2 regions of the Pontibacter kalidii genome follow, and region 2 is predicted to be linked to the other one. Evidence: riboswitches for the same ligand, from Rfam matches in the RefSeq annotation. Region 2 holds a riboswitch; the other holds the start of a gene.

Region 1 (15,860 bases), 940 kb from region 2:
ATTTTCAAATCACGTATCACGACACACGAATCACGACTATACAAATGCACAATTTCAAAGAACTGAGAGTCTGGAAGGAGTCGATGGAGCTGGCAAAGCTGGTCTATACTATATCAGCCAAGTTTCCTGCTGACGAGAAATATGGCTTGAAGTCTCAGGTGAATCGTGCCGTTGTGTCTGTGGCATCAAACATTGCTGAAGGTGCTGGCAGAGGCTCGAACAAAGAATTTGCCCAGTTTCTGAAAGTAGCATTAGGGTCAGCTTTTGAAGTGGAAACGCAAATGATCTTAGCAGATGTCTTTGGATTTGTAGGAGGAGAAGATAATAAAAAGCTTATGCAACAGGTATCGGACGTGCAGAAGATGCTGAATGGCCTTATTAACAAGTTATAAAGTCGTGCTACTTGATACGTGATACCTGATACGAACAGATAAAATCAAAAAACATGGAAAATATAACAGATAAAAAAACAGCCGCTATCCAGGGTGGTGAATTCCTGATAAAGGAGACCAATCCGCAGGATGTCTTTATCCCTGCTGACTTTAACGAGGAGCAGCTAATGATGGCGCAGACCTGTAAGGATTTTGTGCGCGAGGAAGTGTACCCGCTGCTCGACCGCCTGGATAACCACGAGGAAGGCCTGATGGAAGGACTCATGAAAAAGGCCGGGGAACTTGGATTGTTCGCTGTGTCTATTCCGGAGCAGTACGGCGGCCTGGATATGGACTTTAATACCTCGTTACTGGTAACGGAGGCTGTAGGTGGTGGACACTCGTTCCCGGTTGCTTTTGCTGCTCATACGGGTATCGGCACGCTGCCCATTTTATACTTCGGCACCGAGGAGCAGAAGAACAAGTATATCCCGAAGCTGGTGAGCGGCGAGTGGACGTCGGCTTACTGCTTAACGGAGCCGGGCTCTGGTTCTGACGCCTTGGCGGCTAAAACCAAGGCAGTTCTGAACGAAGCGGGCTCGCATTACATCCTGAACGGCCAGAAAATGTGGATCACGAACGCCGGTTTTGCGGATGTGTTTATCGTGTTCGCGCAGGTGGACGGTGATAAATTCACGGGCTTTATCGTGGAGAAAGGATCTAAGGGCCTGAGCCTGGGTAACGAGGAGCATAAAATGGGTATCAAGGGGTCCTCTACGCGCCAGGTGTTCTTCGAGGACTGTGAAGTGCCGAAGGAGAACGTGTTGGGCGAGATCGGTAAAGGCCACCTGATTGCCTTTAACATCCTCAACATTGGGCGAATTAAACTGGGCGCGGCTACGCTGGGTGCCTCCAAAAAAGTAGCCGACCTGTCGGTGAAGTATGCCAATGAGCGCCACCAGTTCAAGCTGCCGATCTCTAAGTTCGGTGCTATCAAGTATAAGCTGGCAGAGCAGGCAATCCGCATCTATGCGGTGGAGTCGGCGCTGTACCGTTGTGGTATGGATATCTACCGCAAAGAGCAGGAGCTGATGGCTGGTGGTGCCAACGAGAACGAGGCGCTGCTAGGTGCCGCCCGTGAGTTTGCCGTAGAGGCCGCCATGCTGAAAGTAGAAGGCTCTGAGGTATTAGATTATGTGGTAGACGAAGGCGTGCAAATCTACGGGGGTTACGGTTTCTCCGCCGATTACCCGATGGACCGCGCCTACCGCGACTCCCGCATCAACCGCATCTTCGAGGGCACCAACGAGATCAACCGCATGCTCACCGTAGACATGATCCTGAAGAAAGCCCTGAAAGGCGAACTGGACCTGATGGGCCCAGCGCAGGCGGTGCAGCAGGAGCTGATGGCCATTCCGGATTTTGGGGAAGAAGAAGAGGGCCTGTTCACAGCAGAGCACAAGGCGATCAAGAACCTGAAGAAAGCTATCCTGATGGTGGCCGGTACGGCGGTGCAGAAGTATATGGACTCGCTGGCCAAGGAGCAGGAGATCCTGATGAACATTGCCGACATGGCTATTAAGACCTACGTGGCGGAGTCTACGCTGCTGCGCGTGGAGAAGCTGGTGGGCCAGAAAGGAGAGGAGGCCGTAGCCAACCAGATCGACATCGTGCGGGTAACCGTGAACGATGCCGTGGACACTGCCTTCAAAGCTGGCAAGGAGGCCATTGCGTCTATGGCGGAAGGCGACGAGCAGCGCCTGTTGTTCATGGGGTTGAAGCGTTTTACCAAAAAAGACCTCTACAACACCAAGGAAGCGCGCCGCCGCATAGCCGCCGCCCTGATCGAGGCAAACGAGTACGTGTATTAATTTCTGACCATTTATAGTTAAAAAAGGCTGTTACCTTAGGTAGCAGCCTTTTTTGTTGCACTTGCGCCTAAACGCATCTGCTTGCTTGGTTTTTAAGTATAGGGACAAAGACGGGGGGCAGTTTTACGTATTCACTTAAAAGCGCCCAACTTATAAACAAGCATAGCTATGGAAGTGACGTGCCTTATACCCTGCTACAACGAGCGCGAGCGGATTGCTCAGGTGCTGCAGGTGGTTATCAATGTAAAATATATAACGCAGGTTATTTGTGTGGATGACGGCTCTACGGATGGCACGGCAGACTACATACAGCGCCACTGGCCTGAGGTGGAGGTGGTGCGCCTGCTGCAGAATATGGGAAAAACGGCAGCCATAAAGTATGGTTTGAAGGATGTGCGGCACGAGGTGCTGCTGATGATGGATGCCGACCTGCAGGACCTGCGAAAGTATGAACTGGAGGCTGCCCTGGAAGCGTATCAAAAGTATGCCTCCGTAGATATGATCATCATGCGGCGCATTAACTCGCCCTGGTTTGTGAAATGGTACCGCAGCGACGTGCTGTTATCCGGAGAGCGTATTCTCAGAACCGCCGACCTGCGGCAGGTGCTCAGGCAGCAACTGAAATGCTACCAGCTGGAGGTGGCCATAAACCGCTACATGCTGCGCCATAAAAAGGTGGTGCGCTGGATGCCGTGGTCGGCCATGAATACCTATAAAGTAGACAAGCTGGGTGTGCTGGACGGCTCGCGCAAGGAGTTTCAGATGTATGTGGACATTGTGAACTACGTGGGCTTCTCGCACATGCTGTTGCAGCTGACCTCCTTTACCCGAAAAATGCGGGAGAAACAAAAAAGCGAGAACCTGCGCTCTCGCTTTCTGCAGCAGTTAAAGCTATAGTTACTTTATCTCGATGCGGCTTAGCTGCAGCTTGTCTGCTTTCTTGCCACCGCGCAGCACCGTAACAATATTTTTATCGGCCAGCCAGGCGGTGTAGTCCTTTACATACGCTGGTCTTTTATCGTTAGGGATGCCCAGGCGCAGCTCCTGCGGTGCTGTAGCTTGCCCGTTATTGGTATTGATCTGGCGCAAGTATAGATCATACTTGCCGTTGAGCTCCTCCAGCGTAAGCAGGTTTAGCGTGTTGCCGTTGAGGTGCGAGCTATAGGAAATGCTGGTGAAGCCTTCGGAAGCCGGAGCCTGCTGCTGCTTCATCAGCACGGAGTTCCAGTCGAAGGTCATGTACTCATCGTAGGCGAACAGGTGCAGCTCTTTGGCAAAGTATGGCGCATCCTCGCCACCCTCGGTATACTTCTTCTCGGCAAGTATAAGCAGCTGCTTCTCCGGCGTCAGGATCAGGTCGGTCAGGTAGATGTCCTGCAACGCGTTGCTTTTGTTCGTTTTATCCAGCGTGTTTACTTTCTGCACATACTCCGGCGTAAATTTATACTCCTCGGCGAAGCGCATGTCCTCCTGCTCGAAATCATACTTCACGGCTTTCAGGCTGTAGTAGCCGCCGCTCTTCTCGTCGGCCGTCAGCACGGCGCCATACATTTGCCCGTCCGGCATCAGTTCGAAACGCGTATCGCGGATGTATACTTTCTTGCCCTCAAACACACCGCCCACCAATACCGACATCACCTGCGCTTTTTTGCTGCCTGGCTTGTACTGCCGCACGCTCAGGCGGTTCATCTGGTCCGAGATCAGGTTCACGTATTGCTCGCCACCGTTTCCTACTTTTATGTCCGCTGTCAGGATGTTACGCAGGTCGCTCAGGTCATAGGTTGCGTCCTGCTGCTTCTGTAGGCTGCCGTTGTACAACGTGCCGCTGATGCGCTGTATCTGGAAGCTATTGTCGGTATGGAAGCGGTAGGCCAGCACCTGCGTGCCATCGGCAGACACCGCCACTCCGGCTCTGCGGCCTTTAGAAGGAGCCTCCAGCAGCTGCACCGGCTTCTCCGGCTGTCCGTTTTTCAGGTTAATGCGGTACCCCTGCAGCAGTTGGTTTTGGCCCTCTTTGCGGTGCGTTACCACCAGCGCCGCCTCCTGTCCGGCCGTAAAGCTCTCCACCTCCTCGCCCGCAGCCATCGGTAGCTCCGCCGCCCACAGCTTTTTCAGGTCCGCGTTATACTTCTCCACGGTATACTTGCCATCGCCCTGGCGGTTCAGAAGTATAAACTCGTTCTGCCCCACGGGTATGGATTTGTGAGGCAGGCGCTGGTTATAGTGGTCGGCCTCGGGGTTGGGCTGGTAATTAAAGTCTACGGCTGCCCTGGTTTTGGATTGGGCAAGTACAGCCTGCGGCAGGCAGAGCAGGCACAGAAGTATAAAAAGTGGTGTAAACTGCTTCTTCACGGGTGGTATGGGTTTTTGGTAGAGGTAAAACGGAGGCTTTGAATGTTTGTTGTGGGTAGCCGAACTGGGCTAAGGCATGTTTTAATGTGCTTTTGCTTTAGTTGGCAGCAGTAATTTTTCTTCATACGCTTTTAGAAGCCGCCATATACTGGCAAACACTTCAACCTGTTTATCTTCTTCAAGCAGTGTGTTGGTTACAAATACTCTTCCCGTGGCAGTTTTTGGGTTGAAGAAAACGAAAGTTGTTATACCTGGGTCACCTCCTGTGTGCCCTATTTCTCCATTTCGCTTGTGCACCCAAAACACTCCGATATTAGGTTCTTTAGGATTAATATTCCTGGGGTTGAGGCTGTCCCCGAACTGAGGGGCGAGCAACATGTTGTAAGAAGAGTCTCCTAGAATTTTCCCACTGCCGGCACTGCCTTTCATGATTTCCTGCAGATACGTGTTCAAGTCATGTAGATTAGACTTTAACCCGCCGTCAGGGTATGTCAACAATGAATAAAGCTGAATGGGTTTATGGCCAGCGCTGTATAGAACAGCATGGTTATTCATCGGGATGTCTCTAAAAAACCAGCCGGTCGAGCTTAGCCCCAGCGGCTCTGTAATATGCCTCTTGGTGTATTCACTAAAAGGCACCTTAGTGGCACCCTCCACCACAAAAGCCACCAGGGCTGAACCGATGTTGCTGTACTCCTGCCATTCTCCTGGCCTGTGCCTTAGGAAGTTCTTTTCAGAATAGTTTGCCCCCGTCCTGCTCAGGTACTCCTGCAGGAATCTTTTATATGCATCTACATCCAGTTCTTTTGTGTAGGTCTGCTTGTATATCTCTTCCCGGTCAGTTATCCCGGAGGTGTGGGTGACTAAGTGAATTACCTTGATTGGCTGGTCGGGGTAAAAGGGGTTCTGGACCTTGAAGGGTAAAAAATCATTGATATCCGAGTCCAGACTCAACTTACCTTCGCTTACCGCCTTCATCAAGGCTAAGCCAACAAAAGTCTTACTCACGGAGCCAATGTTGAGGATCGTTTTTTCGGTGAATGGTTTTTGGCTGGAAATGTCAGAGAATCCAAAGGCCTGCGTGTAGAGTACACTATCTGGACTAATCACGGAGACAGCAAATCCCGGAAGCACATTCATTTCACTCAACTCATCGAGGCTCTGCGTTAACGATGCTTTAAGATCTTGACCTAACAAGGTCAGAGTAACTAAAAAGAAAACCGAAGTTAAGAGAATTTGCCTCATGTTTGTTAAGGGGCTATACGTGCCAACAGTTAGTACTGGCTGCGAACGAGGCGCAGCTGAGTATAGAGACAGTGCCGTGTTGTGCGTACGTTTTTTATTTCTTCAATTCTTCTAACGACCAACTGAGACCTTTTTGAAGTTGCTCATAAGAAATAAGCCACTCAACTGGTTCTTCATTCATGAACTCAATCTTCCTTTCTTCAATCAATTTGTCAAAAACAGATTGGTTGATTTCGTAACCATGAATCCTGTCACTATACACATACTTTGTAACAAAGCCTTCCTCTGTTACTTTTAGCAATAGCCCACCCACATATTCATCTTGGAAATCAAAAGGCAGGAAAATCTCTTTACTTTCTGTCCCAATGCGGCTATTCCAATAGTTGATAAGTTTACTCGTTGCATATTTTAGAGCGTCCTGCTTGTTTACATCCCGTTCTTCCAGACGTTCTTCTGTTAGTTCGAGAAAGTCAAGCAAGTAATAGCTATCGCCTGTTTTTGAAAAAGTCTGGAAGTTGTCAATCTTCAGAAACAGATCACTATGACCAGTACCTAACTTATCTATAATTACTCTTACCACATTTTTTTATTTCAAATGCCGCCCAACTGCCAGATACAAGCAACCATTACGTTTAGCCAACCAACGGTAGGCGGATAAGCATAACTGTGCTACCTAATATACCGGATTTTACTCACCCAAAGTACAAACAACTGCAATATTAACCTGCAGCTATTGTTTCGCGTGGAACTTCAGGGAAACAAGCCATCTATACTTGTACTTCCTCGGGTAGTACCCGCACCGGCTGCTTGTGCTCGTCTATGGCTACAAAGGCAAAGCTCCCGCTCACGGCTTGGGTGCGTACATCAGAGTACATCTCTTCTACAAAGATCTCCACCTGTACCTTCAGACTGGTATTGCCGACACTCACGACGCGGGCTACCAGTTCCACAATGGTGCCTGCCGGTATAGGCTGAGTGAAGTCTATTCTGTCGGATGACACGGTAACCACGCGCTTGCGGCAAAAGCGCGTGGCAGCGATAAAGGCTACCTCATCCATAAGCTGCATGGCTGTGCCGCCAAAAAGCGTATCGTAATGGTTCGTAGTATTCGGGAAAACAGCTTTAAATATGCGGGTCTCCGACTGCGCGATGCGTTCCTGTAAATTCATAGTATCTAAATAAAGTATGGTTCTGCTGACGGAGCGGAGACAGCCGTACGTATGGTTGTTGTTTTGCGGCACGCTCTCGAATACAGTGCAGGCTGCGCGGAGAAAAGGTAGGGGAGAAGGCACAGCTGAAAGGCGGTCGCTGCCGCTGGCTATACTTCGTCCACAGGCTTTGTACCGCGAAAGCATGCGTGTATGTGTCTGTGGCAAGTCTCCTGGCTTATAACCTTGCTGCCGTCCTTCTCATCCGGTGCCGGACAATGGACCTGCAAAAGCAGCAAGTTCTCGTTATTTACAGTTGCGCGTCAGCCCGTGAGTTTCACACGGTTCCTTTTTAAACCCGGTTATACTTTACCGGAGTACCGCAGACGGAGCAAAGGTACACTTTTTGGGGAAAGTACAGCAGTTCAAAGTGTAAAGCCGTTCTGGCTTAGCTTAACAACTCCCAAACTCCCTCAGCTGATCCTGCTCCAGTTAACAGTATTGGCGCTCAGCGACTGGATATGGCGGCGGATGTTGGCATGCTCCGGCTGCTCCAACTGTGGGTCCTGGTGCAGCACGCGCTGGGCGGCGGCACGGGCCTCCTGAAGTATAGGCGCGTCTTTGGAGAGGTCGGCAATGAGCAGGTCCAGCACACCGCTCTGCTGCGTGCCCATAAGATCGCCAGGGCCGCGCAGTTTCAGGTCAATGTCGGCAATCTCGAAACCGTTGTTGGTGCGCACCATCGTTTCGAGGCGGGTTTTACTGTCTTTGCTCAGTTTATAGCCTGTCATAAGTATACAGTAGCTCTGCTCGGCACCTCGGCCCACGCGCCCGCGTAGCTGGTGCAACTGCGAGAGGCCAAAGCGCTCGGCACTCTCGATAATCATTACCGAGGCATTCGGCACATTCACACCAACTTCAATCACCGTGGTGGCTACCATGATCTGTGTCTCGTGGTTCACGAAGCGCTGCATCTCGTAGTCTTTGTCCTGCGGCTTCATCTTGCCGTGTACCATACTTACCTTGTACTCCGGGAACGCCCGCTGCACACTCTCAAAGCCATCCATCAGGTCCTTGTAGTTCTCCATCTGCTCCGATTCCTCAATGAGCGGGTACACAATGTATACCTGGCGGCCCAGCTTTATCTGGTCGCGCACAAACTGGAACACGCGCAGGCGGTGCGAATCGAAGCGGTGCACGGTCACGATCTCCTTACGGCCGGCTGGCAGCTCATCGATCACCGACACATCCAGGTCGCCGTATAAGGTCATGGCCAGGGTGCGGGGAATAGGGGTGGCCGTCATCACGAGCACGTGCGGGATGATGCGCGGGTTCTTGCGCCACAGTTTCGAGCGCTGCTCCACGCCAAAGCGGTGTTGCTCGTCCACAATGCACAGGCCCAGGTTCTGAAACTGCACCACGTCCTCCAGCAACGCATGCGTACCCACGATCATCTTCATTTCGCCGGAGCGCAACTGCTCGTGCAGCACTCTGCGGTCTTTGGCTTTGGTGGAGCCTGTTAGTTTGCCCAGGTTAATGCCTAAGCGGTCGGCAAATTGCTTCAGGCCCACATAATGCTGGTCTGCCAGAATCTCGGTCGGAGCCATCAGCACCGACTGCGCCCCATTGTCGGCCGCAATGAGCATCGTGATAAAGGCCACGATGGTCTTGCCCGAGCCCACATCGCCCTGCAGCAGGCGGTTCATTTGCTTGCCCGCTGTTAAATCGCCATAGATTTCCTTCACCACCCGCTTCTGTGCGTTGGTCAGGTCGAAGGTCATGTGGTTTTTATAAAATTCGGTGAGGGTAGGCACCTGATTGAAGATCTGCCCTTTCAAATCAGCCTTGCGTACCACCTTCTGGCGGAATAGGCGCAGCTGTATGTAAAAAAGCTCCTCGAACTTTAGCCGGAATTTGGCCTTGTTATACTTGTCTGCTGACTCCGGGAAGTGGATGTTGGCGTAGGCGCTGCGCTTGTCCATCAACTTATAGGTATCAATCAGCTCCGGCGACAGCGACTCCTGCACCTGCGGCAGCGCCACCTTCAGCAAGTGCTCCATCATTTTAGCAATCACTTTGCTGTCGATGCGGTGGGCCTTGAGCTTTTCTGTGGTATTGTAGACCGGCTGCAGAAAAGAAGTCGTTTGTTTTTCCTCAGCCAGCTCCTCCAGCTCCGGGTGCGCCATATTGAACCTGCCGTTGAACTCGGTGGGCTTACCAAATACAATGTAGTCGGTGTGGTTCTTCAGCGTCTTCTGCATCCACTTCACCCCCTTAAACCACACCAGCTCCAGTTGGTCACCGTTCTCATCCACCAGGGTGGCAGCCAAGCGCTGCTTACGGCCCTCGCCAATTACCTCTTTGCCCCGGATGCGGCCGCGCACCTGCACGTAGGGCATGCTCTCGTCCAACTCGCTTACTTTGTAGAACTGCGTGCGGTCGAGATAGCGGAAAGGGTAGTGCTGGATCAGGTCGCCGTAGGTGAAGATGCGGAGTTCTTTCTGCAACAGCTCCGCCCGCATCGGCCCCACGCCCTTCAGGAATTCTATTTTGGTGTTGAAGAAGTTGCTCCCAGTCATTGGCTTGCTATCGGGTGAAAGTATGGCAAGTATAGAATACAAAAATACGCAAAAGCCCCGACAGGTGTAAGTGCTGGCAGGGCTTTATACTTGGTAAGTATACTTATGTTTGTGATGTCTCTGAGTATTGAGGGTTATGCTCTGGCGCAAGTCTTCAGACTGGTGTCCTACTATGGTGTCAAGTTTGTGACTCGACTGGCTTGCAAAGCCATACTTATACTTGAGCTATACTTGCCAGTTTATACTTCCGCTGGCGCGGGCTTGCAGCCCGTGTCTTTTTATACTTTGGCCATACTTTATACTTGCTGGTTTATACTTTCCTAGCCGCCGCTTGCTTTAACCTGAACCTAGCTATACTTGCTAGCTGCTGTTCCTCCACGGCTTTACAACCAACTTGTTTCACCTCATACTTTGGAGCTCTCAAGCCCGAGAGGGCTCGTCCTCGGGCATCGCGCGGTGTACATTTCCTTTGCTTGACCTGCGGTCTCCGCAATTTCGCTAAAGCGAAACCGGAAATCTACAAGGCGCTCAACCCAAGGACTGGGTTCAGTTCGATAGCCACAGCTATTGCTGTCATCTCGACCTTTGGGAGAGATCTCTTTAGAATTTCGGATAGGTATCTCTCGCCCTGCTTGAGATGACAGAGAAAGTAGCAGGTATAGCTCCCTCTCCTGTTTTTAGGAGAGGGTTGGGGTGAGGTTAAATTCCCCTCCTCTGGACTAGCCAAAACGTGAGTTTTGAGCTAGCGAGCATAGCTTTCAGGGGTGGGTTTATACTTTGTAGGGATAGGTCGCGACCTGTCCGCAGGAGAACTGTGGCTATAAAGCTTATACTTCAGCAAGAGTAATTACAGGCTCCCCTCCTTAGACAAGGAGGGGTAGGGGTGGTTGGACCTGGTACTATCGCTAGACACTCGCAGGAGCTGCGCACGCTGCGAGGTCCATGATTTATACTTACCTCCCTAACAACTAATAACTACTAACCAATAACTACTCCTCCTTCCACTCCAGCGTGTTCAGCAGATGCACGATATCCTTTTTCACAAACTCGATCACCGGAGCCAGCGAGTCGTTTTGGGTAGCAGTTCTAAAGTATAAAGCGCCGCGCAGGAAATGGTCAGTGGAGTCGGTTACGTAGAACTGGAACTGGCTTGGCACCTCGCCCTCCAATTCAAACACAGCCGCCACATCACCGGTCGGTATCTTTATCTCCGCCTCTTCTATGGCATAGGCCTTTATCTGGTGCTTGGAGGTAAGTTTGCGGGCATCCTCCACCAGATCGTTCAGCTTCTTTGCATCATTCCCCAGTCCCTTGTAGGTTAGCTGCACGTTGGCGCCGAGGCTGGGGTAGATGATGTTGATCCAGTGCGGCTGCGCGATGCCGGAAGAGTCGGGGCGAATCTTGGCATGCTGCGAATACTCGAACGTATACGGGTGCGCCTCCTGCAGCTGCTGGTACGTTTGCGACGGCAGGTCGATGCGGTTATAGCCTTTGGGCTTCGGGGTGTAGTCTGCGGTGCTGCTGCAGGCCAAAGCGCCGGCAGCAAGGGCTACCCACATAAATGCCTTCAGGCTAGCTAACTTTATGGTACTGTTCTTTTTTGCTTGCGACATTGATCTTGACTCGTTTTACGCGCTTTGTGTCCGCCGACTCTACCGTAAAGTGGAAGCGGCCAAACGCTGCGCTTTCGCCCACCTTCGGAATTCTTGAAAATAGCGCCAACATTAGCCCGGCCACCGTCTCGTTTTCGCCCTTTACCTCGTCAAAGGCATCAAAAGGCACCTCAGCTATCTTACAGAAGTCATGCAGTGAGGTCTTGCCATCAAAGATAAAGGTATTTTCGTCGAGTTGAGAGTAAATGATATCATCGTCGTCATCGAACTCATCGTTTATCTCGCCCACTATCTCCTCCACAATATCCTCCAGCGTAAGCAGGCCTATCGTGCCGCCATACTCGTTCACCACGATGGCCATGTGCACGTGCTTTTCTTTAAAATCCTGGAAGAGGTCAGCGATACGCTTGGTCTCCGGCACGAAGAAGGGCGGGCGCACCAGCTGCTGCCAGTTAAAATCAGCACCTTTGCCCAGGTGCGGCAGCAGGTCCTTCACATAAAGTATCCCTTCGATATGATCGGTGTTATCGGAATATACCGGCACCCGCGAATAGCCCCATTCCACAATCTGCGGCATCAACTCGGGCAGTGTCATGGAGGTATCAAAAGCCACAATGTCCATGCGCGGGCGCATGATCTGCTTCACCGAGATGGCTCCGAAGTTCACCACGCCACGCAGAATCTTGCGCTCCTCCGGTGAGGTGTCGGCATTGATCAGGGCCACGTCCAGGCTGTGGTGCAGTTCCTCTATCGTATGGTTGTAACCCCGGATGATGTACTTGCGCTCCATATGCTCGTTGATGGAGATAAGGAGCCAGGAGATAGGGCGCATGATGACCTGTAGTTTATCTAAAACATCGGCCATGCGGCGCACGAGTGGCATGCGGTGCTTCTGGGCGTATACTTTTGGCAGCACTTCTCCGCAAAAAACGATGAAGAATGTGGCAAATAGCATGCACATGGCCAAATTGCCTGCCGATAAATCCATGGTGCCAAACACCTGCCAGGCCACGTAGGCAAACAGCGTGATGATGGCCACATTGATGCCGTTGTTAAGAATAAGGATGGTGGTAAGGAGCTTGCGCGGGTTCTGCAGGAGGCGGTACACACGTTGCTCAGCGGGGCGCTTGCTTGTTTTGCACTGCTCTAGTTCCTGCTCCGAGAGAGAGAAAAATGCTGCCTCGGCACCTGAGGTCAGGGCCGAGAGCAGCAATAAGGTCAGGCCGCCTGCTATGGCAGCCAGGTATTCAAATCTGAGTTGAGTTAGGGAACTCTGTAAAAGTTGAAGTAAACTATAACTCAGGGGGTCTCCGGGATCTGTACTTTCCAAGATTGTTCTGTTTAATGAAACATAGGTTAGAACGGCAGGTCGTCTGGCTCGTCGTTCTGGAACCCGCCAGCCGGGCTGCTGCCCTTATCGGCCGTTGCGCCGCCGGCATAGTTGCCGCCGCTTGCCGCAGAGGATTCCTGGTAGTTGCCACCGCCGCTGCCGCCATTGTCGCTGCGGCCTCCGAGCATGGTCATGTTATCGGCCACGATCTCGGTGCTGTAGCGCTGCACGCCTTCTTTGTCCTGGTAGCTGTTCGTGCGGATACGTCCTTCAATGTACACTGAATTGCCTTTGCGCAGGTATTTCTCCGCCACTTCGGCGAGGCCTCTCCATACTACGATGTTATGCCACTCGGTGCGCTCCTGCTTCTGTCCGCTCTTATCCTTGAAGGATTCGGACGTAGCGATTGGGAAGCGGGCAACAGCCACACCACCTTCCAGGTGACGTACTTCCGGGTCTTTGCCCAGGTTTCCGATCAGGATTACTTTGTTTACACTTGCCATGTCTTTTTTTGTCTAAATATAACGTTTAATTGGGCTACTCCGGCAACCAAGCTGGAGGCAAATATGGCTTTTACTGAAACTACTAAATGCTTTTGCTACCAGAAAAGTTTCAGCCTATAAATATACTAAAATCTTAGCATCTTTCAAATAGCTGCTGATCAAAACTGGCTTGGGCAAAGCCTCTATTTTTTCAACGGTATAAGGGGCTAATCTGGTTTCTGTTATTACCTCATCTTTTAGTGGGGCCTTCAATTTTATGCGGTAAAAACGTGCGGTTATTTTCTGGTGGCTGAGAATGTGCTTATAGTCTTTGGCTGGCGGTTGCACCTGCGCCTCCTGCACCGGCACGCCCGCCTCCTGCAGCTCCTGCAGCAGTTGCTCCATGGCTAATTCCTTGTTGTCGCTCTCGTAGAGGTAAAAGTCGTACAGGCCCTGCCAGATGTCGCCTCCCAATCGCTTGCGCAGGTAAAATGCGCCATCCAGCTCGAACACGATGTAGTGGAAAAAGCGTGGCCGCGCCGCCTTTGCCTTCGATTTTACCGGAAGCTCCTGCACCATGCCGTGGTTAAAGGCGAAACAACTTTGCTGCAACGGGCAGAACAGGCAATCGGGCATCACCGGGGTGCATTGTATGGCCCCGAATTCCATGATGGCCTGGTTGTAGGTGTCCGGCTCATCGATGGGCACCAACTGGTCGGCCAGTTGTTGAAAAACCTTGCGCGAGGCAGGAGCTGCGATGTCATCGGAAATGCCGAACACGCGCGCCAGTACCCGGAACACGTTGCCGTCCAGCACCGCCACCTGCTCCTGAAAGGCAAAGGCCGCAATGGCCGCCGCCGTGTAGCTGCCCACGCCCTTCAGTTTTAGTAGCTCCTCATACTTGCCCGGAAATTGGCCGCCATACTGCTCTACCACCAGCTGGGCGGTGTGGTGCATGTTGCGCGCCCTGGAATAGTAGCCGAGCCCCTGCCATAGCCGCAGCACTTCGTCCTGCGGGGCCGCTGCCAGGTCCTGTACCGTGGGGTAAGTAGCCGTAAAACGCTCATAGTAAGGCAGGCCCTGGGCCACGCGCGTCTGCTGCAGAATCACTTCGGATAACCATATAAAGTAAGGGTCTGTCGTCTCGCGCCAGGGCAGGGAACGCTTGTGCCGGCCGTACCAGCTGAGCAGGGTTTGGGCAAAATGGGCGTGTGGGGCAGTGGGCATCAATTGTATTGCTTAAGGTTTCCGGAACAGGCAAGTTACGGCTTTGTTCAGGGCAACAGCAAGTATAATCCGGATGGGTGAACTTTGAAATATAAACCGCCGGGGTGCGTTAAGGGAGGGTCAGCGAGGCACGGTGGCTGCACAAAGCAGGCAGGGCGGCAGAAAAAGACGGCAGTTTTGGTCCTAATAATTTAGCACTAAAGCTTTTACTATTCGAAAAGTAAAACTACCTTTGTGCCCCGAATTTGACCATTCTACGGAACAGGCTGATTTCCAAAGATTAGAAAGTTAACATATTATTAATATCCTAAAAATTTAAGAAAGTGACTAAAGCAGAAGTAATATCAGAGATTGCTGATAAGACAGGGATTGATAAAGCAGATGTACAGTCTACAATCGAGGCTTTCTTCAAAGTGGTGAAGGACTCTATGGCTGATGGAAACAACATCTACGTGAGAGGTTTTGGTAGCTTTGTGAATAAGAAGCGTGCGAAGAAAGTAGCTCGTAACATTTCTAAAAACACATCTATCATCATCGACGAACACTTTATCCCAAGCTTCAAGCCATCCAAGACCTTCATCCAGAAGATCAAGAACAGCAAAAAGATTCAGGAGCTTACGCATTCTTAATTTTTTGTATCTTTGCTGATCGGAGTTGAATAAAGTAACACAGCAATAAGGTAAAAAGAATGAAACGATCACAAATATTGATAGTTGTAGTAGCCATCGTGTTGGTGGTGGGTTTGTTCTTTTTGCCTAAAATTGTTGTTAACAACGAAGATCAGGACAGTGTAGCCGGAACTGAAAACAGCGCCGGTTTGCCTGAGGGCCACTCCGAAGACGATGGCCACGACCATGGGTCAGCAGAGGCAGGGGCAGTGGAAAACGTGCATAGAACGGCCACGCCAGAGCAAATGATGGCGCTTACAACCGCCCGCGCCAAGTATAACAAGGCCACCGACGAGCAGACGCGCAGCCGGGTGGCGGTGGAGCTTGGCGAGGCCTATGCCAACGCTGCCAAGTATGACAGCGCCGGATACTACTACGAAGTGGCCGCAAAGACCCGTGGTGGCGAGAAAAGCTTTAGAAGAGCCGGAGATGCCTACTATGAGGCCTTTACGTTTGCCGCTACGCAGGAGCGTGCCGGAGAACTGGGCGCGAAAGCACGCAGCATGTATGAGCAGGTGCTGAAGAACAACCCTTCTGACCACGACGCCAAAACCAACGTAGCCATGACCTACATCGCGACCTCAAATCCGATGCAGGGCATTACTATGCTGCGCGAGGTGCTGGCATCGGCCCCAAACAACCAGAAGGCGCTGTTTAACCTTGGTATCCTGTCCATTCAGTCTAACCAGTACGATAAGGCCGTTGGCCATTTCCGGAAGCTGGTGTCGGTGAACCCGCAGCACGTAGAAGGAACCTTCTACCTGGCGGTGGCGTTGGCTGAGACGGAGCAGAACGAGGAGGCGAAGGCTTTATTCAACAAGGTGAAGAGCATGAGCAATGACCCTGCCCTGAACACATCGGTAGATGAGTACCTGGCAAGACTGCAGTAACGCATTAAAGAAATCATCCATAAAACAAAAACTACAAGATTATGCCTTGCGGAAAGAAAAGAAAAAGACATAAGATCGCTACAC
Region 2 (15,860 bases):
GACCAACGCTCGCTGATACAGACTATGGGCCGCGCCGCCCGAAACGAGAAAGGCAAAGTGATTATGTATGCCGACCGAATGACGGGCTCCATGCAACGCGCGATCGATGAGACCAATCGCCGGCGCGCTACGCAGATGGCCTATAACGAAGAGCACGGCATCACCCCACGCACCATCCTTAAGACAAGTGACGAAATTCACGGCCAAACCTCTGTTGCAGACTCTAAAAAGAAAGAGGTGAAAATGTACGCCGGTCCGGAGGAAGTGTCTATCGCTGCCGAGCCGATTATCCAGACCATGAAACGCGAGGAGCTGGAAAAGCTGGTCAAGAAGACCGAGAAGCAGATGGAGGCCGCCGCCAAAGACCTCGACTTTCTGCAGGCCGCCAAGTATAGAGACGAGCTGGCGGAGCTGCGAAAGCTGCTGAAGACGAAGCGAGACTAAGGCAAGTCAGAGAGTTTAGGAGTTGGAGAGACGCAATTGCGTCTTAAGAGTTAGAAAGTATAAAAAGGAAGTATAAAATCAGAAAAGCACCTGCGGCCTGGGCTGTAGGTGCTTTTCTGATTTTATAGAGTAGGGTTAGGTGCAGCAAGAGGCCTGGTTTTCCTGCTCCTGTCTCACACGGAGCAGGAGCAGGGCCAGGTTTTCATCATAGTTTTATTTGGTAGCAGAAAAAGGTAGTAGTCTGAAAGCTGGCAGCTTTAGTGCCGGCTTCCGATAATAAGATGCCTAAACTGCGGCGGGGGTTGCAAGAGCTATAAAATTTTTTCAAATAAAACAGAAGAGGCATCCGCAGCTACTAGCCAGCCAGCGGGTGCCTCTTCTGTCAGCGTTATACCTACTACTTTTATACTTATTGCGGCAGCAGCACTTTGTCGATCACATGGATCACGCCGTTTGATGTCGGGATAGATGCCACGATATTGGCGCCGTTCACAGTCACCTTGCCATCTTTCACGCCCATGGTTACGCGACCGCCGTTTACCTGGCCCAGGCTCTGGCCATCTTCAAATCTGTCGGCATTCAGCACGCCTACATACACGTGGTACTGCAGGATGTTGCGGAGGTCGCTACGTTTCTCGGGCTTCAGCAGGCCGTCTACTGTGCCGGCAGGCAGTTGCTCGAAGGCCTCATCGGTGGGCGCGAACACGGTGAATGGCCCGGCGTTGGTGAGAACGTCTACCAGCCCGGCTGTTTTAACGGCTGTTACCAGCGTGGTGTGGTCGGGGGAGGCGGCGGCTACCTGCACCACGTTCTTCTGCGACTCCTCGTCCTGTACGGCAGATTGGCCTCCGGTGGCTGTGGCTTCATGTTGTACTTCTTGTTTAGTAGTCTGTTCTTCCGAAGAACTGCATGCGGCCAGCACAGCACCTGTCGCTATCACGAAGGCCATTGGTAAGATCCTTTTCATATCCTTTAGTTTGAAGTGTATTGTAAGTACAATATTGCTACACAAACACTTAAGGAAATATGATTTTGGTTAGCCGCGAAAATGACTTTGGTTAGAATTTGTAGGAGGGAAGGGAGAGGATTTAATATATAGTTTATATCTTGATGTGGCTATACTTTGGAGCTTGCACTGAGTTTACATAGCCTACTCATAAGACAGATATATGTTATAGTAATGTATATATCGTAGTTGTACCACATTTATAAGTATGAAAAACCTGACATTATTGATAGCCGTGCTTCTTACTACTTTTGTGGCAACAGCGCAGGTAGCTATTATTCAGGATAAGGACGGGTACACCAATGTTAGGGAGAAACCGAATGGACAATCACAGGTTATTCATAAACTATACAGTAATGAAGCCTTCTGGTTTGACTATGAAGAAGGTCATGATACAAACGAGTGGATTCCTGTCTACATACCTATAAATGCCTTCTCCTTCAGTTCTTCGCAGCCTGACTACATCGAAGGGTTCATACATAAGTCAAGGCTACAGCCGCTGGAAAAGCTACAGCCCTACCAAGGTACAGATTTTAAATTTGAATATCTTCTGGAGCCCTTTAAGCTCAATAACCGAATTGTTGAAAAGCATGAAGGGAAGTGGGTAAAAACAATTGCAGGCAGACCCGTATGGGGAACGGACGGAAACTTTCCAAGAACACAAGTAAAAGGGGTTACTGCCATAGTTGAGGGAAAGAAGGTTGAAATAAACACACCTCTCTACAGCGACATCTACGAATGCACGAACACCTTCAAGGTCTATAAGAATGGTGATTCTTATATCGTGTACCAATGGAACAGCGATGGAGCTGGTGCTTATCAGGTTGTGTGGGTCTTTACTAAAGATGGACTGAAGCAAAGGCTGGTAGGGACTATGATATGAAGAAGAACAAGGTACAACTAGCTAACAAAGCATAAAAGACCTCCTTCGGCTTAGCCTCGCACACCTCATCTACAAGTCTATCCCCTACAGCAACAACAACCCCTTCTCCCGCAAATCGAACCAGCTCGGCGAGCTGAGGAACTCCGAGAAGTTCAGGTGTGCCTCTGCTGGGAAACTTTCCTCCAGTTGCTTTAATGTGATGGATTCCGGATAGTCGGGCGTTACTTTCTGTAGCATATCAAATAACCATTGGCCTATAGTAGCGGTGGTTTTCACCTCAAAGTCCTCGCCTTTCTCGAAGAAGGTGAGCAGGCAGCGCTCAAGGGTCTGGCCTTTTTGCGCGATTATGGTAAAGTCGATGGCCGGCGTGTTGCCCAGCCAGAGCACGCGCGCGTTGGGTCGGGTGCTGTCGGGGCGGTGCGGGGCAGAGATGGCCTCGGCAATCAGGTTGGGACTCTCCGTGGTGCGCGGCACTTTAAAATCAAACCAGAAGGAGAGCTTCTCCTCCAGGCCTACGCCGTGCATGTAATTGTAGAGTGCCTTGGCCAGTCCCTCGCCAAACAACGTATGGTCGGTGCCCTTGGGGTCGTCGTGCCACAGGTCGTTGTTGGCGAAATCGCCTTCGGGCGGGCCCACCTTCACCACGCCATACTTCTCCGGGTTCTTGCCGATGGGGCTGTGTGCCGTCATGCTGAAGCGGTGCCAGTAACCTGACTGGATCACGCCGGTTTCAAACAGCTGCCGCACCACCTCCAGCGAGTCTATCGTCTCCTGGGCCGTTTGTGTTGGGAAGCCATACATGAGGTAGGCGTGCACCATAATGCCCGCCTGCGTAAAGCTATCGGTTACGCGGGCCACCTGCTCTATACTGACGCCTTTGGCCATGAGCTGCAGCAGCCTATCCGAGGCCACCTCCAGGCCACCCGACACGGCAATACAGCCTGAGGCAGCCAGCAGGCGGCACAAATCAGGCGTAAAGGTCTTCTCAAAGCGGATGTTCCCCCACCAGCTGATCTTCACGCCACGACGAATCAGCTCGATGGCCATGTCGCGGAGTGGAGCAGGCGGGGCGGCCTCGTCTACAAAATGGAAGCCAGTTTGGCCGGTCTGGGCGATGATCTGCTCGATGCGGTCTACCAGCAGCGTGGCCGGGGCCACATCGTAACGGTTGATATAATCCAGCGTAACGTCGCAGAACGAGCAGCGTTTCCAGTAGCAGCCGTGGGCGATGGTGAGCTTATTCCAGCGGCCATCGCTCCAGAGGCGGTGCATCGGGTTGATCACGTCTATCACCGACAGGTAATCAGGCAAAGGCAGGTCGCTGTAATCGGGCGTGCCTACTTCGTTGTGCGGAATATCCGGGTCGGTGCAGCCGTTCAGGTACTTTACCTCGCCATCGGCAAGTATAAACGTGCGCTGCAGCTGCCCGGCCCCGCGCTCGCCCTGCAGGTGCTCGAGCAGTTTTAGCCATGGACCTTCGCCGTCGTCCAGCGTCACGAAATCAATATACTTAAACAGGCGCGGCTCGCGCAGGCTGCGCAGTTCCGTATTAGGGTAGCCGCCGCCCATCGCTGTTTTTATACTTGGGTAGTGCTCCTTAATATACTTGGCCATGCGCAGGCCGCCATACAGGTTGCCCGGAAAAGGGATGGAGAAGCCCACCACATCAGGCTGTACCTGTTGCAGGCGCTCTTCCAATAGCTCCAGTAACATAAGGTCCACGAGGCTCGGCTGTTCCTGCAGCGCCTCCTCCAGCGGATCGAAGGACGTGGCTGAAAGAGCCAGCTTCTCGGCATAGCGGCTAAAGGCAAAGTAGGGTGAAATGGTTTCCTTGATCAGGTCGCCCAGATCCTCTAAGTATAAAGTAGCCAGGTAGCGGGCCCTGTCGGTAATGCCCATACTTCCGAAAGCCCAGTCGATGTCCTCCACCTGATCGAAGCGCGATGCCTCGGGCAGAAAGCGGCTGTAGCTGATCTGCTGTGCCAGCGTGTGGTCCTTGTTCTGTAGAAAGCGGATGACCGGCTCTATGGTATTCAGGTAGTCGCGCTTCAGATGCAAAATGCGGAGGCTGTTGTCGGAGAGCTCGTAATCGCCCTGCTCTATCGCCTCAAAAATACGCTGAAGCCCTTTACGGGAGAACATGCGCAGCACCAGCTCTATGCCCAAATCGGCCTGCACCACCTTATAGCCGCGGCCGGTTAAAAAGCCTTTGAGGTAGGCGGTGGCGGGGTATGGCGTGTTCAGTTGGGTGAGCGGTGGCGTTATGAGCAGGATGGTTGGCTTCTTCTCCAAGATAAGTCAGCTTTAAAGTATGAATATGGCGGCGGCAGGGCCAAAGCACAAAAGTACGGATAATGGCGCACAATTAAGAGCCGCCCTTATGCAACAGCCGGGGTAGGGGTAGAGGTTCACCCTGCTCTTTTATAGAGGCAGCACTGCGATGAAAAAAGTGATGGAGGTGTGTTTTATACTTAAAATATATTTTATATAAAGTATTTGGTATTTATTATTTAGCTGATTATATTTGTTTGATGAAAGATAATTGCTGCTGAGGAAGTTAACCGCTACACCGCCATGCAAAAGCCCGCTACCATGAACACCCTGAAAACCCTGCAGATGGTACTGACCACGCTGCTATTGGTACTTGCCATACTTGCTCTGCATTGGCAGGAGGGCGTTGGTCAGAAAAGCCGGGTGGCGGATGGCGACCCAAAGGAGGAAGCTGCGCCTGTTAAGGAGCCGGTGTACGCGGATTGCTGCTTGCAGCACGCCTTGCAGGCTGCGGAGGGCGGAGATACCTTCACCGGTCAGATCCACCTCAAGCATGTGGAACAGGTGTTTCAGCTCGGGACTCTGATGCTGCTGGAGGCTGACTCTGCCAGGCACATTGCGGCGTCTCTTAATTAAAGGATCCCCCTTACCAACTAATACCCTGTAAAGCAAAAGCCTGCGTTGTTATACGCAGGCTTTTTTTATTTCCCCGGAGGTATAGGTTGTCCATCTTTACTTCAGTACTTTATCCACAGCTTTGCTAACGCCCGGTACGATGGCCAGCACCGTGAGCGAGAGCAGCACGAAGAGCACAAAGAAACTGCGCAGCAAGCGCCCCGGAAAGTCGGCGTGCAGGCCGAACGTATAGAGCTCCAGCGCTAATGCCAGCAGCAGGCAGCTAAGGGCGATGAGCAGCAGCTTGCGGCGCAGCTGTGGTTTAAGGATCGGCTTTGGCATAGCAGGCGTTGTTTACACCCAAAGATAGGGAAGCGGCAGACATATTAGAAAATCAGGAATGGCCTTTTTCTGCCTCGCTCTCCTCTTCGGCATCTGGCTGCTGCTCCGGCTCCGGTGGCGGTGCCTGCTTGTCCTGCCGCACTTTCTCTATGTCCGACGAGTCGTCTTTGGTGTTTTCCCTGGGCGGTTGTTTTGGCTTGTTCTCCTCCATGGCAAGTATAAGGTATCGTTCTAGGCTAATGTACGGGTAAGGCTTCTCATCGGTGTAGTTTTCAACAATAAACTCTGCCCAGACGTACACTCTCATAAGCCACAGCCAGGTACAGCTGGTATAGGCAAGTATGTTTAACTGGAATAGTTTAGATGATGAATACACAAAAGATAAGATCAGCTTTTTTTGCACTGATAGCCACAGCTGTGGCCACTTTTGGCTTGGCAGCCTGCGACACCGGCACCAGCCCCGGCGAGACGAACGTTGAACGAAGCGATCATGTTGACGAAGGGAGTATAGTGGGCGATAATGATGAGAACCGGGTAGAAGCGGAGCGCGATACCATGGAGCAGCCTTATGAGCGCGCCGAGGAAGGCTCTGCCGTGCATGCCGGCGATGGCACAGGCGAAGGCACAGAACGCGACGATGTGAAGAAGGAGGATCAGTAGCGGCTAACCTACAGGCAAGTATAAACAAAGCAGCCTGCCCCGGTTTTCGGAGCAGGCTGCTTTGTTTATACTTAATAAGGCATGTAATGTAGACAGACTTAGTTGAACATAAAGCCGTTCGGGCCAATGCCCGCTTTAAAACTGCTGACCTGTGTGCCGTCCGGGCTGTATACATATACAGTGCCGTCGCCAGACCAGTTGTTATGATCACCTCCGTAGATATTACCCGTTTCCGGATCTACGCCCATGCCATGAAAGCTTCTATCAATGATCACGGTGCTGCTCAGGCTGGAAGCATTGATGTCCTGCACCAAGGTTTTGCCGTCATAGTTAAAGTATAGCTTATCGCCGCTTCCGTTGATAGCCAGGTTTGCGGGCATGGTTCTGTTGCTGTCAAAGGTAAAGGTCTGCACGTTCTGAGTGGTCAGCGTCACCCTGTTAAGGGCTCCCGCAGTTGTCAGCGTGTAGTCTATCGCAGACCAATCGGAAGTATACATAACTTTACCTGCACTCAGCACCCAAAGGTTTTTGTTGCGGTCCAGGACCAGGTTAGTAGGAGAGTCGGATACGGTGATGGTGTTCTCCACCGCGTCTGTTGCCGTGTTGATAACCGTAATCGTGTTCTCCCCGCTATTGGCCACATACAGTTTGCTATCGACAAGTATAAGTTCTTCAGGCTGTGGGCCTACCGGTATGCTTTTAGTTATCTGCATCGTTTTTAAATCGATAACCGACACCCGGCCCGGCTCGCCATATACAACCCACTCGGTTACATAAGCTTTGTCGGCATCCAGGGCTGCAAAGTAGCGGGGCTGCTTCAGGTTTTCCAGCACAGCCTCCGTCTTGAAAGTATAGGCGTTTACCACCTCAATCTTGTTGCTATTGTTTACCGTGATGTAAGCGCGGTCCTCCACCAGGTCCAGGTCCGTCAACACATCGCCTAATGGTCTATCCGCATTGGCTTTGCTGAAGATATTATTGGCAACCGTGTGCCCGGCACTGTCGCTCATGAAGGAAACGGAGGCGTTGGTGTGCGTGTAGTTTCCCTCGTTCAGTACAAATACGCCCTTCTGGTCATATGGCCCCCGAACCTCGACAGGGAGTTCCGGTTCTACATCATTTTTGTCGTCGCAACTGGTAAAGCCAATGGAGGTAAGAGCCAGCGTGGCTGCCAGGAAAAAGCTGCGGAAAAAATTGGTTTTTTTCATTATGGTTTAAGTAAGAGTATAATTAAGGAATAATAAAGCGTAGGCTGAACGTATAGCCGCGTGGCGGCATGGCCCGGTAAGCCATGGTTTGGTAGGCGGCATTGGTTAGGTTGTCGGAGCGGAGCGTGAGCAGCAGCGTGTTTTGCCCCAGTTGTAGTTTCCGGCTCAGGGAAAGGTTCAGAAGCATAAAGTCGTCGAGGTGGCTGGTTTCGGAGTTGGAGGTATAGCGCAGGCCGGTGTAGTTTAAATTGCCCAACAGGCTCCAGTTTTTATAGTTGGCATCCGCAGCAAGTATGGCTTTGTGGCGCGGCACATACATGAGCTGCTTGCCTTTGTCGCTTCCGCTGCCCTCGTATACTGCTGCCTGTACCGACGAGGTATACGTATAGCCAGCCGTGGAACGGAGCTTGAGATCGCCGAGCGTGGCGGTGGCTGTGGTGCTGAGTTCTATCCCCTTGCTCTCCACTTTCTGCAGGTTGGTCGGGCGCCAGAGGCCGGTGCGATTCGGGGCCCACTGAATCCAGTCGTCAATGAGCATGTAGTAGCCGGTAGCTTCTGTTTCTAATAGGAAGGTGTTGCCCTGCACGAGCACGTGGCGCAGGCCGAGTTCGTAGTTCCAGCCCTGCTCCGGCTTCAGGTCGGGGTTGCCGGCCCCTGCCCAGAAGCGGTCGTTGAGGGTGGGCACGCGGTAACTGCCGCTGGCATTACCTTTGAGCGATACCTGGTGCCGGTTGCTGTTCAAAAACTTCCAGTTAAAGCCCAGTGCCGGAGTTAATGGCGGATTATAGTTTTCGACAAGTGCCTGGCGCAAGTTCAGGGTAAGTTGCAGGGGCTGCACCGGGTCGTAGCGGAAAAGGGCGAACAAGGAAGCGCGGCTTTCCTCTTGCTCACTGGCGTAGCCATCATTCCTTGCCACAAAATGCTGCAGGTTAACTCCACCGCGCAGGCTCCAGCGCTCGCCATAGGTATAGGTCTGCTCCGCCTGCAACTGGTAGGTATCCACATCCGCCTTTGAGTCGGTGCTATTATCGGTATAGTGCAGGAGATCGTTAAAGTAGGCCAGCTTCACGTCTGTTTGCCCCAGTTGGCTCTGGTGTTGCAGCGCTGCCATCAGGCGCAGGCTTTCGTCCAGCTGCATGGCATTGGTATTCACAGAACCCATGGCCGGCTGCAGCTCCCGGTCCGAGAAGGTATACCAGCCATGCAGGCTCAACTCGGTGCTGGGGGAGATCTGCCAGTTCAGATCCTGCGTAAGCCCGTGCTGCTGCACCTGCGCGTGCTCCTGCCGTACTTCGGGCGTGCCAAATCGGCTCAGGTCTCTGTAGGTAAAGTTGTTTTTTGCCAGGTTCCCGTAGGCGCTGAGGGCATAGCTGAAGTCCTTGCTGCCGTAGCCCAGGCTGCCGCTGCCAAAGTATTTTCCAAAGCTGCCTGTCTCCAGCTTCAGGTCACCGCCAAAACCTTCAATGTTATACTTGGGAGAATTTAGAAGCACAGCTCCGCCTATGGCCCCGCTGCCATAGGTAGCCGCAGCCGCGCCGTGCTGCAGGGCCACATCCCCGATGCCGCTCAGGGGTAAGACAGAGAAATCGGCTTGCCCTAGGATAGGAGAAGCGATGTGGAGCCCGTTCCAGAGTACAGCCGTTTGGGAGGCATTAGTGCCCCGGAAAGCCACCGTAGAACTTCCGCTGGCGCCATAGGTTTTAAAGTAAAGGGGAGTGCGGGCCTGCAGGGCCTCGGCCAGAGAGCCGGAGCTATAGGTGCTCAGGAAGGCGCTATCGAGCTGCACCACGCGGCTGCCGGCGGCGTACACCTCAGCGGGCTTGCCAAATACCTCCACGGTGCGCAGTTCGTAAGCAGTGGTATCCTGCTGCGCCAGGGCAACGGCAGGTATAGTGCCCAGGCAGGCGCAAAGCCATACTTTCAGGAAAGAGAATTTTGCCAAAATACAGTGTGCTTACATCCCGAAGCATACTTAAGGGCAGAAAGGCAGGAACAGCGATCGCGCTAAAGTATAGCGGTGGCCGTGCAGCTTTTTACCCGAAAGCATACGACAAATTCAGTGTCGGACTGGCAGGTCTCCTGGCTCTCTTCAGTTAGCGCGCCTTCCCATGCAGCGTGCGCCGCACAGTGGCCAAGGTGTTGGCTAACCCTTTTTAAGAAGATGACAGTTGCGGGAACAGCGCAGGACTCACACCTGCTTCCCTTTTAAGGCCATAAAACGGCAGTTTTACGGCCACCAATCTAAAGGCAAAGGTAGGGAACATTTTTCATTTATCAGTTACCAACTACCATTGCTGTTAACTTTGAACTTAAGAGCACGTACCCCAACAACGAATAACGAGTAACCAATAACTAATCGTGAAGCTACCGAAGGAGTTTTATACCCGCCCCGATGTGGTGCAGTTGGCGCAGGAACTGCTGGGTAAGCGCTTGTATACTTGTGTGGATGGCATGCTTACCGGCGGGATGATTGTGGAGACGGAGGCCTACTCCGGAGAGAACGACCGCGCCTGCCATGCCCACCTCAACCGCCGCACCGCGCGCACCGAGATCATGTACCAGGAGGGTGGGGTGGCCTATGTATACTTAATCTACGGCATGTACCACCTCTTCAACATCATCACCAACAAGAAAGACAAAGCCGACGCCGTACTGATACGCGCCATAGAGCCGGAAATGGGGGTGGAGGAGATGGTGCTGCGCCGGGGCTTCCAAAGTATAAAGCCAAACCTGACGGCCGGGCCGGGAGTGTTAAGTATAGCCCTCGGGATAGACAGGAAGCTCTACGGCGCCAATCTCACCGGTGACACCATCTGGCTGGAGGACAAAGGCACCGTGTTGCCTGAAGAGAGTATAGCCACCGGCCCACGCATCGGCGTAGAATACGCCGGCGAGGACGCCCAGCTGCCCTGGCGCTTCTGGGTGAAGGGGAATAAATGGGTGAGTAAGAAGAGGTGAGGTCTTTCGTATAGCTGTGGTTTCTACTTCATACTTGCCTGGCTGAGCCATACTTTATACTTCCCTGGCGCAAGCGTAGGCTTGTGCCTCTCTTAGCTCCTGCTTCCCGCATTTTGAAACAAGCTATACTTGATAGCTGCCGTTCATCCACCAGACATACATCCCTACTATCGTTGTATCTATGCTTTGGTGCACCTTTTCCTGCGCTGCATTCTCCGCTGGCGCGAGTTTGCAACTCGTGTCCTGCTATGGTGTCGGGTTCGCAACCCGGCTGGATCGCAGTGCCATGCTTTATACTTCGGCTATACTTCACTAGCACCTACTTTCCGCAACTGGAACCAAGCTATACTTAGTAGCTGCCTCTGATCCACGGCCTTACCAACCTATCGTTTCATCTCTGGCTGTGGTGCCCTCACGGCCGGGAGGCCTCGTCCTTTGGCATCGCGCTGTGTACATTCCCTGCCCTCGTGCCTCGGGCTGCCTCCGGCACCAGAAATCTACAAGGCGCTCAACCCAAGGACTGGGAACAGATCCGATAGCCACTGCCCTTGCTGTCATCTCGACCTTTGGGAGAGATCTCTTTAAAATTCCAGATAGATCTCTCACAGCTACGCTGGCTCTCCTCGGCTCCCGCCTCAAGAGTACTCGAGATGACAGGTGAAGTAGTAAGTATGGCTCCCCTCCTTGGATAAGGAGGGGCAGGGGTGGTTGGACCCGGTGCTACAGATTCCCCTCCTCGGAGGGGCTGGGGGTGGGTTTACACTTTGTAGGGGCTTTCAGGCTTTACCCTCAGCCATGGAGTTTATAATTGAGCACTGGCAGCTACAGGATTCCCTTCCTTAGACAGGGAGGTAGGGGGAATCGGAACCGGAGCTTGAACGGAAATCCCCTACTTTGAGAATGGCTGAGGTAGAAAGCTATGTATTACCGAAGAAAACCCCTGGGACTTACTCCTTGTGTTGTTCAGGAGGCAGCAGGAGGCGCATCCATACTTTTGTGCATGATGGTGATGCCGTTTTTGCCGACCAGTTTGGTGTACACGCGCCAGCCGAGCTCATAGTAAAAGCTTACCCTGTCGGTAGCCACCAGGTATAAATCTGCAAAGCCTGCCTGCCGGGCATGCTGCTCCAGTGCCTGCACCAGTTGCTTACCCACGCCCTGCCCCCGGTACTCAGGCAGCACGTAGAGCGCGCCCAGCCACGGCTTCAGGTCGGGCAGCGCGTCCACGCCGTCGTTCTCGATCAGTAGCACGGAGCCCACTGGCTTTTCGCCGTCCAGTGCCACAAACGCTGCCGGGAAAGGCTGCGCCTGCAGATGCTCGCGCAGGGGCGCCTTCACCACCTCGGCGGTATTGCCGGGCTTCTGCCACCACTGCCGGTAAATCCAGTCGGCCACAGTGTCGAAGTGCTGGGGGGCCTCGTACAGGTATTTGATCACAAACATTGCCTTCGCTTCTATCGCTTACCCTACCATCCTTTTCAGGCATGAAGGGAGAAGCAATATAGCTACAAAAGGCCGTTGGGCAAAGATGGGATGTTAAGAAAATGAAATGTTTTATAGGCTGGCGCAGGTACTATTTAGCCGGGAAAAGCAGCCTCAGCGCCTGGGGCATCCGCTTGCCCCAGGCCGACTCAAAGTGCTTGGCCTTTTCATCCTTGACCCAGGTGTAGTCCTTGCCTTCGCGGTAGCCTTGTTGCTTCAGCGCCTGCAGCATCTCGTCTATGCCCGGCTGCAGCTGCTCCTCCAGCTCCACGCCCCCGTTATCGATATAAAAAAATAGTGGCTTCTTCCTGCCCTTGTACGCCAGCACGTCATCCACGTAATCGATGTCATACACCTTGAAGGCTGGCGACATACAGATGGCTTTAGAGAAAACATCGGGGTGCTCCCAGGCCAGCATAAAGGCAACGGTGCCGCCCGCCGAGGAGCCGCCGGTGGCGGTATGCTTTGCGCCTGGCCTGGTGCGGTAGGTGCTGTCGATAAAGGACTTCACGGTGTTCACCACATATGCCACGTATGCTGCGCCTTGCTCGCCGGGCACGTACTCCTGCATGCGGTTTTCGGTATTGTTGATGCCTACAATAATAATCGGTTCCATTTCTCCGGCACGGATCAGGCTATCGGCCGTCTCATCCAGGCGCCAATCCACGCCGAAGGAACTGGTAGTGGGGTCGAAGAGGTTCTGGCCGTCGTGCATGTAGAGTACCGGGTAGCGTTTCTTCCTTTCCTGCTCATAGTTGGGGGGCAGCCACACCACCAGGTCGCGGGCAGGTACGGCAGTGCTTTTGCCCACTTTCTCGTGATAGGCTATGTTGCCTGTCACGCCTCCTCCCCTGACAGGCGCCTTGCTGTTGCCGCTGCGCCAGTGCATTACCTGGTTCTTTACCTGCAGGCTGCTCTCCACCTTCACGGTGAAGTTGGGGAGCGGGCTTCCGGTGCTGTCGGTGGCCTCCTGCTCCCAGCTGCCGAGGGTATACTTGTACTCCAGCAGCATCGGGTCGCGCAACAGGATCTCTTTCTCCCAGGTGGCGTCGCCGGTGCGCTCCATCTCTACTTTGGCCGGGTTCCAGTTGCCAAGCTCGGGGGCGTTGCCGGTAATGTATACCTGCGCTGTGTCGGGCAGGCCAGGGGTGTGCAGCATGAATGTCACCACTTTTTCGGTTGGGGCCTGTGCCGGGGCAGCCATCGTACAGAGCAGTAAAAGCAGGAGCAGGATTGCGTTTTTCATAGTCGTAGGCGCTGAAGTATGGATACAGGAAAGATAAGCATAATCGAAGAGATGTGTAAAGCAAAACAGCCACAGCATCGGGTGCTGTGGCTGTTTAGGGGAGTATAGTGTCTGAAGCTAGCTTTTACGCTTCTTGCTTTCACGATCCTGCTCGTTGTCGGTGCGGGCCTGCGGGGTCTTTCCGGTTTGCTTGGAGCTCGTCACATCGCGCTCCAGGCTGTTGCCAATGTCTTTCCTGTTGCCTTTGCTCTTATCGGCCAGGTCGTGCTTTTTATTTTTATCTTGATCTTTCATCGTGCTCATCGGTTAAATTAAAACGGCTTACTCCTCAGCAGAGCTCTGGTCTTTGTTGCCCGCATCCTCGGATCCGGCTTTGACACTTTGCCAGCCCTTGCCCTGCGAAGGCTTGTTCTGGTTGCCTGCCTTGGAAGCGGTGCGGTTTTGGGCCATAGGATTGTTGGGATTGTTGTTGCTGTTTCGCAGAGAGTTCTCCACGGCCAGTCGGTTGCCTTTCTTGCCCGCCTCAAAAGATTTCTCAGGGTTACTAGCGAAGCCATGGAATTCCCAGCTTCTGTTTTTCTGATCTTTCATCCGTTCTCATGTATTTATTGGTGAAACATAAGGCCTTCTGTCTGAGGCCGTCCTACAGTGTACGGCAGTTGGCTGTGCATGTTTTGTTACCGCCGGCTCAGTACCGCTTGTCGCTGTTCTCCTCTGCATCTTTGCCTGTGCGGATGTTGGTGATGCCGCCCCCGGTGCCCCCTACAGTGGGGGAGGTGGCATCGCCCTGCGAACTTGTGCTGCTTCCCTTCACGGATTTGCCGGTTTTCATGGTGCGGGGCGCTTTGCTGGCTTCCTGCTTCTTTCCCTTTGGCTGCGGTTGCTGGTCCTCGTCTTTCTCCTGTTTCATAGCCTATCGTATTAAAAGTATAACGGCCATACCTGGGGCACGGCATTTATCCGTTGTACGCACTGCAAACAGGCTTGTTGAGGAGTTAGGCTTTCTCGCAGATGAGCACGATGGGTTTCTGGTGCCTGTCGGTGGTGAAGAACAGGTACGTATGGCCACCTTCCTTGATACCTGTTTTGCGGCGGATGTCGGCCACGGACTCGGGGAAGTTGCGCACGGTGATGTTGGCTTTTTTCTGCGGCAGCTGTTTCAGCAGTTCCTTTTTGTTGTAACGGCTCACGGCCAGGCACCGGAAGCTTCGGCCCGGGAACTGGGGTAGTAGTTGCGCTGAGGTATACAGGTGGCTGTTGGGGTGCAGTTTGCATAGCTGCAGGTGCTGGCCCAGGTAGCGGTAAGCACCGGCTTTAAGTAGGGCAGCGTTGGGCTCGTACACAAACTCCTGCGGATCGGTATAGGTTGGCACGGCGGCATCTTCCTGGGCGCGGGTAAGGGTAAGCAGCTGCGGTTCGGCGTTTACCAGCAGGTTTACAGCGGTGCGGGGCACATCGGCAAGGGCAGGGGATGTGGGCTTGAGCAAGTATAAAACCTCCTTCACCTCGTTCTGCAGCGCTACCACCCACACGTGTTCCACGTGGCCCAGTTCCTGCAGCGCCTGCTCAATGTCCAGCATGGGCGATGTTTTCAGCAATACGGCATCGGCTTTTTGGAAGAGCAGCGGCAGCAGGTGCAGCACGTCCGGCTCGCAGTCCTGCAGCAGGTGCAGCTTCTGGTCGTGGTGGCCGCGGCGGGCGGGGTCCAGGTACAGTACATCGGCCCTACCTTCAAATGTATGGAGGAAGTCCTCGGCGGTGGCGTTTATACTTTGGATGTTGGCAGCGCCCAGCAACCCGAAGTTATACCTGGCCACCTCCTGCAGCTCCAGGTGCTGTTCCACGTGCACCACCTCCGCAAAGCGACGGGCAAAGTAGAAGCTGTCTACCCCAAAGCCTCCTGTCAGGTCCACCAGCAGCCTGCCACCTACCAGGCTGGCCTTGTAAGCGGCCGTTACCTCCGACGAGCTTTGCTCCACCGACAGCGACACCGGAAACACCGCCTGCGGGTGTGCTGCCCAGGTAGGCAGCTTCTGGGTCGCCTTCTGCCGCGCCTTAATCTGCTGCACCAACTCCTGCACCGGCAGCTGCGGGTAGCGGCCGGCCTGCAGCATCAGCTGGGCCACGTCTTGCTGTTGGTGCCGAAGTATAAAGTCCTGCTCCTCGGGGGTAAAAATGCGCATGGCTGCTTTGTTTCTGTGCTTCCGGCAAAGATACTTAAATCAAAAAGAGACCACCGTAAAATATTTTGTTTAATTTTTTTTGATAAAAGTTAAACAAAACTTCCCAAGAGCAGTTTATACCTTAAATAAAACAAATTTTAAACTTTAAATTTTAAGGCTATGAAGTATTGGATGAAAATGACAGTGCTAGCGGTAGTGCCAATGCTGTTCCTGGCAAGTTGCGATGACGACGATGATGATGTAGTGCTGGAGGTGGATAACGCCGAAGTGATGGTGGTGCATGCCTCCCCCGACGCCCCCGGCGTTGACCTGCTGATCAACGATGTGAAGGTGAATTCCTCCGCCCTTACTTATCCTAACAACACAGGTTATCTGGAGGTGCCTGCTGGTATGCAGAACGTGAAGGTGAACGCCGCCGGCACCGCTACTACCGTGATAGAGGCGGACCTGGACCTGGAGCAGGATAAGGATTACACGGTGTTCGCCATCAATACCCTGGATAATATTGAGCCGTTGGTGCTGGAGGATGACCTGACCGATCCGGCCGCCGGTATGGCGCACG

Evidence for each region. A riboswitch is a leader RNA that binds a small molecule or an ion and turns the genes downstream of it on or off. The one in region 2 is predicted to bind cobalamin.
Region 1: linked by a shared signal. The riboswitch ahead of OH144_RS15530 (acyl-CoA thioesterase) and the one ahead of OH144_RS19675 (TonB-dependent receptor plug domain-containing protein) in region 2 are both predicted to bind cobalamin.

What each region holds. Positions count from the first base shown of each region.
Region 1 is NZ_CP111079.1:3,727,333-3,743,192, reverse strand. Features, by position in the region: gene OH144_RS15560 (four helix bundle protein) at 45-392, shown strand; gene OH144_RS15555 (acyl-CoA dehydrogenase family protein) at 446-2,242, shown strand; gene OH144_RS15550 (glycosyltransferase family 2 protein) at 2,411-3,139, shown strand; gene OH144_RS15545 (hypothetical protein) at 3,140-4,594, opposite strand; gene OH144_RS15540 (serine hydrolase domain-containing protein) at 4,676-5,839, opposite strand; gene OH144_RS15535 (hypothetical protein) at 5,934-6,419, opposite strand; gene OH144_RS15530 (acyl-CoA thioesterase) at 6,607-7,008, opposite strand; cobalamin riboswitch at 7,194-7,387, opposite strand; gene recG (ATP-dependent DNA helicase RecG) at 7,461-9,566, opposite strand; gene OH144_RS15520 (hypothetical protein) at 9,681-9,890, shown strand; gene gldD (gliding motility lipoprotein GldD) at 10,556-11,125, opposite strand; gene gldE (gliding motility-associated protein GldE) at 11,139-12,509, opposite strand; gene OH144_RS15505 (single-stranded DNA-binding protein) at 12,536-13,012, opposite strand; gene mutY (A/G-specific adenine glycosylase) at 13,127-14,218, opposite strand; gene OH144_RS15495 (HU family DNA-binding protein) at 14,542-14,847, shown strand; gene OH144_RS15490 (tetratricopeptide repeat protein) at 14,907-15,776, shown strand.
Region 2 is NZ_CP111079.1:4,662,359-4,678,218, forward strand. Features, by position in the region: gene uvrB (excinuclease ABC subunit UvrB) at 1-444, shown strand, start outside; gene OH144_RS19635 (fasciclin domain-containing protein) at 854-1,411, opposite strand; gene OH144_RS19640 (hypothetical protein) at 1,659-2,333, shown strand; gene OH144_RS19645 (B12-binding domain-containing radical SAM protein) at 2,418-4,625, opposite strand; gene OH144_RS19650 (hypothetical protein) at 4,926-5,240, shown strand; gene OH144_RS19655 (DUF2798 domain-containing protein) at 5,337-5,561, opposite strand; gene OH144_RS19660 (hypothetical protein) at 5,614-5,868, opposite strand; gene OH144_RS19665 (hypothetical protein) at 5,925-6,221, shown strand; gene OH144_RS19670 (DUF5074 domain-containing protein) at 6,320-7,429, opposite strand; gene OH144_RS19675 (TonB-dependent receptor plug domain-containing protein) at 7,452-9,371, opposite strand; cobalamin riboswitch at 9,482-9,685, opposite strand; gene OH144_RS19680 (DNA-3-methyladenine glycosylase) at 9,788-10,387, shown strand; gene OH144_RS19685 (GNAT family N-acetyltransferase) at 11,351-11,830, opposite strand; gene OH144_RS19690 (alpha/beta hydrolase-fold protein) at 11,961-13,115, opposite strand; gene OH144_RS19695 (hypothetical protein) at 13,233-13,409, opposite strand; gene OH144_RS19700 (hypothetical protein) at 13,437-13,706, opposite strand; gene OH144_RS19705 (hypothetical protein) at 13,804-14,025, opposite strand; gene OH144_RS19710 (THUMP-like domain-containing protein) at 14,111-15,298, opposite strand; gene OH144_RS19715 (DUF4397 domain-containing protein) at 15,458-15,860, shown strand, end outside.